Regions from separate parts of the Stenotrophomonas oahuensis genome, predicted to be linked through region 1. Evidence: predicted binding sites of a transcription regulator. Region 1 holds the regulator's gene; each other region holds the start of a gene.
The links. Region 1 encodes HrcA, which represses chaperone genes, less so after heat shock. Its sites were predicted from a motif close to TTNGCACTCNNNNNNNNNGAGTGCNAA; they were not measured.

Region 2: PDM29_RS04825 (co-chaperone GroES) is a predicted target of HrcA. The motif match lies at 1,330-1,356, and genes of this name have one in related genera.
Region 3: rpoH (RNA polymerase sigma factor RpoH) is a predicted target of HrcA. The motif match lies at 1,331-1,357, and genes of this name have one in related genera.

What each region holds. Positions count from the first base shown of each region.
Region 1 covers NZ_CP115541.1:3,423,583-3,425,845, forward strand. The annotation lists gene recN (DNA repair protein RecN) at 1-751, opposite strand, end outside; gene hrcA (heat-inducible transcriptional repressor HrcA) at 863-1,930, shown strand; gene grpE (nucleotide exchange factor GrpE) at 2,012-2,263, shown strand, end outside.
Region 2 covers NZ_CP115541.1:1,091,583-1,093,845, reverse strand. The annotation lists gene PDM29_RS04830 (endonuclease) at 1-1,085, opposite strand, end outside; gene PDM29_RS04825 (co-chaperone GroES) at 1,403-1,690, shown strand; gene groL (chaperonin GroEL) at 1,725-2,263, shown strand, end outside.
Region 3 covers NZ_CP115541.1:1,155,065-1,157,327, forward strand. The annotation lists gene purD (phosphoribosylamine--glycine ligase) at 1-312, shown strand, start outside; gene rpoH (RNA polymerase sigma factor RpoH) at 445-1,320, opposite strand; gene PDM29_RS05100 (hypothetical protein) at 1,636-1,941, opposite strand; gene PDM29_RS05105 (hypothetical protein) at 1,938-2,263, opposite strand, start outside.

The sequences.
Region 1 (2,263 bases):
CGTGCCGGGTCTGCTGCAGCTGCTGCAGCACGGCGCTGTCGTCATCGCCATTCAGGCGTGCGGCGGCCACGTCGCAGGCGGTGAGCAGGGCACCGGCATGGGCCTGGCGGCGGTGGCTGCTGGTCAGTCCGACAATCGAGGCCGGCTCCAGGTCCTCGCGCTGCAGCTCGCCCAGCTGGTGTTCCAGAAAACCGATGCGGTCGCTGACGTCGCCCTGGCGCGACAGCGCCTCGGCTTCGTCAACCAGCGCCTGCCAGCGGGCGGCAGCCTGGCGTACCTGGCTGCGCTCGGCCTCGTTGCGGGCGTAGGCGTCCAGCAGCGCCAGCTGCGAGGGGCGCGCCAGCAGGGCCTGCTGGTCGTGCTGGCCATGGATCTCCACCAGCATGCCGGCCAGCTCGCCGAGCTGGGTCAAGGTGACCGGGCGGCCGTTGATCCACGAACGCGAGCCGCCGTCGGCGCGGATGACCCGGCGCAGCTGGCACTGGTCGTCATCGTCCAGTTCGTTGTCGCGCAGCCAGGCGCGCGCGGGTGCGTCGGCGTCGGGCGCGAACTCGGCCGACAGTTCGGCGCGGGCGGCCCCGTGGCGGACCACGCCGCTGTCGGCGCGCAGGCCGGACAGGAAGCCGAGTGCGTCCACCATCAGCGACTTGCCGGCCCCGGTTTCACCGGAGACTACGGTCATGCCCGGCCCGAACTCCAGTTCGGTGGCGCGGACGACGGCGAAATCCTTGATCGAAAGATGTCTGAGCATGGTATTGGGTTCTTGAGCCGCGCAACGCTAGCATGGGCGCGGGGCCACTCCAATGACTTGCCAACGTCCACGCCAGCCATTATCAAGGCGGGCGTCTCACAGGCTGATTCCATGCACGCACCTTCGCCACCGCTGGCACCGCGCGCCCGCCACCTGCTGCGGACCCTGATCGCGCGCCATATCCAGGATGGGGAACCGGTGGGGTCGCAGACGCTGGCGCGACTGGCTGGCCTGGACGTCAGCCCGGCCACCATCCGCAACATCCTGGGCGACCTGGAGGATCTGGGCCTGCTCAGCTCACCGCATGCCTCGGCCGGGCGGGTACCCACCGCCACCGGCTACCGGGTGTTTGTCGACAGCCTGGTCAAGATGCAGCCGCCGGGCGAGGGCGAACTGCAGCGCCTGCGCAGCGAGCTGTCCAGCGGTACCGGCACCCAGGCGCTGCTGGGCAGTGCCTCGGAACTGCTGTCGGCGATGAGTCATTTCGTGGGTGTCGTGGGTGCCCCCCGGCGCGAACAGTTCGCATTCCGGCATATCGATTTCGTGGCGCTGGACGCGCGCCGGGTGCTGGCCATCCTGGTATTCGCCGACAACGAGGTGCAGAACCGGGTGATCGAGCCCCGCCGCGCCTGGGAGCCGGCCGAGCTGGAGCGGGTCGCCAACTATCTCAATGCGCATTGCGCCGGCCGCACCCTGGCCGAGATCCGCGCCGGCCTGCTGCTGGAGCTGCGCCAGGCCCGTTCGGAAATGGAGCAGCTGCTGGCCCACAGCGTGGAGCTGGCCGAGCAGGCCCTGGCCCCGCCGGCCGATGACATCGTGCTGGCCGGGCAGACCCGGCTGATGGGGGTGCAGGACCTGTCCGACCTGGAACGGCTGCGCGAGCTGTTTGACGTATTCGCCAGCAAGCGCGAGATCCTGCAGCTGCTGGAACGCACCAGCCAGGCCCCGGGGGTGCGCATCTTCATTGGCGAGGAAACCGGGGTGGTGCCGCTGGAAAGCGTGTCGCTGGTGACCGCGCCGTACTCGGCCGGCGGCCAGGTGCTGGGCGTGCTCGGGGTGATCGGCCCGAAACGGATGGCCTACGACCGCATGATTCCGCTGGTGGAGGCCACCGCCCAGGTGCTGGGGGCGGCGCTGGACGCACCCTCTAGCGGTGGATTGTCCCGTGACCGCACCTGAAAGCGTCATCTGCTCTTGAATCGGTCCGCCGCGCCCACATAGGGGGTGTGGAGGCGGGGAGTGACCGCCAAGGACCCGAACATGAATCAAGATCAGCCCGATACCGCCACCCCGTCCCCGGCCGACGCCGCTGCCGAAGGTTCTTCGCTGCAGCAGCAGCTGGAGGCCCTGCAGAACGAGGTCGCCCTGCTGCGTTCGGAGTCGCTGCGCGAGCGCGCCGACCTGGACAACCAGCGCAAGCGTGTGGCCCGCGACGTGGAGCAGGCGCGCCGCTTCGCCAATGAAAAACTTCTGGGCGAACTGCTGCCGGTGTTCGACAGCCTGGACGCCGGC
Region 2 (2,263 bases), 2.3 Mb from region 1:
TCCTCGTCGGCAATTTCCAGAATCGTCCAGGTGCTGGTGCCCGAGCCGCTGTACGGGTAGGCGGTATGCCCCTTGATGGTCTCGTGCAGCGAGCAGCGCAGCTGGCTCGGGCTGGAGGTGTTCACCTTCGAGTAGTAGCTGCCCGGATCCGGATCGGGGCCCGGGTCACCACCACCGCCACCGCTGGCGACAGTGAAGGCGATGCGGGTGTCGGCGGCCGGGCGGGCGCCCTGCGCGTCCTTGATGCGGGCCGCGCGGATGTCGAAGCGGCAGGCTTCCCCCGCTTCCAGCGCGGTGTTGGTGGACAGCGTGAAGGTGGTGCCGCTGCTGGGGTGGGTGAGGGGGACCGTGCCGGAGGTGCCGCAGCTGAGCGTGAACGCCCCGCTGCTGACGGTGACCGACTCACTGAAGGTCACCACCAGGTCGGCGGCGGCCGGGAAGCTGGTCGAACCCTGTTCCGGCGTCGTCGTTTTCACCGACGGCGGGGTATTTGGCCCGGTGCCACCACCGCTGCCGCTGAAGGTCTGGCCATTGTTGCAGGCGCCGAAGGTCTGCGCGGCCGAGGGAGCCCAGGTGAAGTGGCTGTACTGGCTGCCGCTGCCGGTGAGCTGTAGCGAGGTGCCGGGGGCGGTGCTGTTGCTTTCGCTGACCGGAATGTTCTGGCTGGTCAGGCCGGCGGCCGGGCCGCCGGAGGCGGTGATGGTGCCTTCGTAGCTGATGAACTGGACCACGGTGCCACTGGCGTCGACCAGGGCAATGCCGTCGTTGGAGCCGTTCTGGAGGCCGTTGGTGGGGTAGGTCACCGTGGCGATGCGGGCGCTGCCGCAGCTGGCGGCGGTGCCGGCCGGTACCGGGTTGTTGGCGTAGACGGTCGCGGCCGAGGGGGTGCTGCCGTTGTAAAGGTACAGCCGGTAGGTGCTGAGATCCTCGCCGCCGGTGGCGACCACCTCGATGGCTTCGCCGACATCCCCGGCCGGGGTGCTGTCGTCGTAATGCAGTTCATTGATGAATACGTCGGCATTGGCAGGGCCGGCGGCGGTCAGGGCCAGCAGGCAGGCCAGGTAAAGCGGGCTCGATAACCTCATCTACCACTCCTTGTGATTGGGTTGTGCCGGGCGAATCTAGCCAATCCAGATGACGGAATGTCGCAATCGGCACTACACACTGCGACCTGCGTCAAGAAATTGGCGGTTTATTTGATCGGAGTGCTGCCGAACGCGCCGGATCGGGCTGCTTGCGGCAAAAAAGTTCGTAATCGACCCTTGAAAGGGTGGGGGACAGCACCATCTCTGCCCTGTCCCGGATCGCCGGGCTTTTTTGCGAGCGGTGCTGGCAGTCGCCTGGGGCGAGTGCTAACATCGCCAGACTTTTTCAGACCAATCAATAACTTAAGAGGTCACTCATGAGCATCAAGCCGCTTCACGACCGCGTCGTGGTCAAGCCGATCGAAGCCGACGAAATTTCGGCCGGTGGCATCGTGATCCCGGATTCGGCCAAGGAAAAGTCCACCAAGGGTGAAGTCGTGGCCGTGGGCCCGGGCAAGCCGCTGGACAACGGCAGCGTGCGCGCGCCGGCCCTGAAGGTGGGCGACAAGGTGATCTACGGCCAGTACGCCGGCAGCACCTACAAGGCAGACGGCATCGAGTACAAGGTGCTGCGCGAAGACGACGTGCTGGCCGTCATCGGCTGATCCCGTTTCCAAATACACATAGAAGGTAATCGCAATGGCTGCCAAAGATATTCGTTTCGGTGAAGACGCTCGCTCGCGCATGGTGCGCGGCGTCAACGTGCTCGCCAATGCCGTCAAGGCCACCCTGGGCCCGAAGGGCCGCAACGTCGTGCTGGAAAAGAGCTTCGGCGCCCCGACCATCACCAAGGACGGCGTCTCCGTCGCCAAGGAAATCGAACTGGCTGACAAGTTCGAGAACATGGGCGCGCAGATGGTGAAGGAAGTCGCGTCGCGTACCAACGACGACGCCGGCGACGGTACCACCACCGCCACCGTGCTGGCCCAGGCCCTGATCCGCGAAGGTGCCAAGGCCGTGGCCGCCGGCATGAACCCGATGGACCTCAAGCGCGGTATCGACAAGGCCGTTGTGGCCGCCGTTGCCGAGCTGAAGAGCATTTCCCAGCCGACCGCTGACGACAAGGCCATTGCCCAGGTCGGCACCATCTCGGCCAACTCCGACGAGTCGATCGGCAACATCATTGCCGAAGCCATGAAGGAAGTCGGCAAGGAAGGCGTGATCACTGTTGAAGAAGG
Region 3 (2,263 bases), 2.3 Mb from region 1:
TGGGACCCGCGTCCGTCGCTGGGCGTGGTGATGGCGGCTTCGCCGTATCCAGAAACGCCGATCACCGGTGATGTGATCACTGGCTTGGACCAGGTGCCGGTCAGTGCCAAGGTGTTCCATGCCGGCACCACGCTGGACGGGCAGGGCCAGGTGCTCAGCGCCGGTGGCCGCGTGCTGTGTGTCGCCGCGCTGGGTAGCAGCGTCGGTGAGGCGCAGGCCAATGCGTATGCCGGCGTGGCCAAGGTCACGTGGGAACATGAGTTCCATCGTGGTGATATTGGTTGGCGTGCGATTGCGCGCGAGCAGGCGTAACGTACGACGACGCCCGACCAACGGTCGGGCGCTACCGTGGCCGGTAGGTGCCGACCGTTGGTCGGCACACGCACGCAGACAACAAAAAACCCGGCAAGGCCGGGCTTTTTGTTTGATGCTTTTGCCGCAGGATCAGGCCGCGAACAACGCCTTCATCTTCTTCAGGGCGTTGGCTTCGACCTGACGGATGCGCTCGGCGGAGACGCCGTACTCATCGGCCAGTTCCTGCAGGGTGACCTTGCTGTCGGCGTCCAGCCAGCGGCGACGGATGATGTCGCGCGAGCGGGCGTCGAGCTCGGCCAGGCCTTCGCGCAGCAGCTGCAGCTGGTTGTCTTCGCTGTCGGCGCGCTCGTAGGCCATCGACGGGTCTTCGTCGTTGGCAACCAGGAACGCGGCCGGCGACGGCGGGGCGTTGTCGTTGTCTTCGTCGGTCGGTGCGTCGAAACCGATATCGCGACCGGACAGGCGCGATTCCATTTCCAGCACTTCACGCTCGGAGACGTTGAGGTCCTTGGCCACGGCGCTGACTTCGGCCGCGTTCATCCAGCCCAGGCGGGTCTTGGACTTGCGCAGGTTGAAGAACAGCTTGCGCTGCGCCTTGGTGGTGGCGACCTTCACGATGCGCCAGTTCTTCAGAATGAACTCGTGCATTTCGGCACGGATCCAGTGCACCGCGAAGGAGACCAGGCGAACGCCCATGTCCGGGTCGAAGCGCTTCACCGCCTTCATCAGGCCGATGTTGCCTTCCTGGATGAGGTCGCCCAGGGCGAGGCCGTAGCCGTTATAGCCACGGGCCACGTGCACCACGAAGCGCAGGTGGGAATGGACCAGCTCGCGCGCGGCGTCCAGGTCCTGCTCGTCGCGGAAGCGGCGGGCCAGGTCCTGCTCGTCATCGACCGACAGCACCGGGATCTGGTGCACGGCACCGATGTAGGCGTCCAGCGAACCGAGCGCACTGGGAATCGGGAGATTGTTTGCCACAAGGGCAGTAGAGGTGTTCTGGCTCATGGTCGTCATTTTAGCAGTCCGGTATTTGGACTGCTGGGGGGTTAAAAAGTTCCAGTGTTCCGCAGGCGAAACGCTGGCTCAGATCACCCGTCTAACGTACAGGGAAATGGTGACAGTGGCGAGTGGTCCCCACTCTACCTGAAACGTATATTTTTCAACGACATAGAGCCAAAAGCGTCATGGATGCGTCGTTTTGGGCCGGATAATCCCAACCCGTTCAGCCTATTCAGGATGAAAACGTTGCCATGGATTCAGGCCAGGGCGGTGGATGGGAAGGGTTTCAGGGGGACGGGCATGGCCCGTCCCTACCCTTGCTTACCGGCGGCCGAACTTCGGGCTCGCCCAGCCTTCCCGCCGCGCCCGGTCCACTTCGTCCTCTTCGCCGTGTGCCGGCTCGGTCAACGGCTTGGTCGCCTTGCTGGTCGCCATGGCGGCCTTGTTGACCGTGTTGCTCCACACGGTGAGGTCGACGACGTGCGGGTCGTTCTCGTGGGCGATCAGGCGATCTACCAGCAGCCGCACCAGATCGGGGGCGTGGTACTTGCGACGCTTGGCGATGCCTTTGAGGCGGCAGCGCATTTCGTCTTCCATCTTGAACTTGAACCACTTCGGATTCTTCATCGACGGTTCCTCAGATGGGGCGGGATGTGGCTGTAGGGCAGCACTTCGGTGTAGCGCACGGTGCGGTCCAGAATTTTGGGAACGTGCAAGGCTACCGGGCCATGCGGGCCGATCACGCGGTAGAGCAGGAAGCCTTCGCCGTACTCAGTGCGGATGCGGGTGCCGGAGCCCATGCCGACTTCGCTGAGCCAATGGCCGCGTGACATGAGGAACGGGGTGGTGGGATCGTCGTAGATGTCCCAGGGGATGCCGTGTCCGGCGGTGGGGGCGACGTTGTCGTGTTGGGGATCGGGTTGCGCGGATGATTCAACTGCTGGGGTTT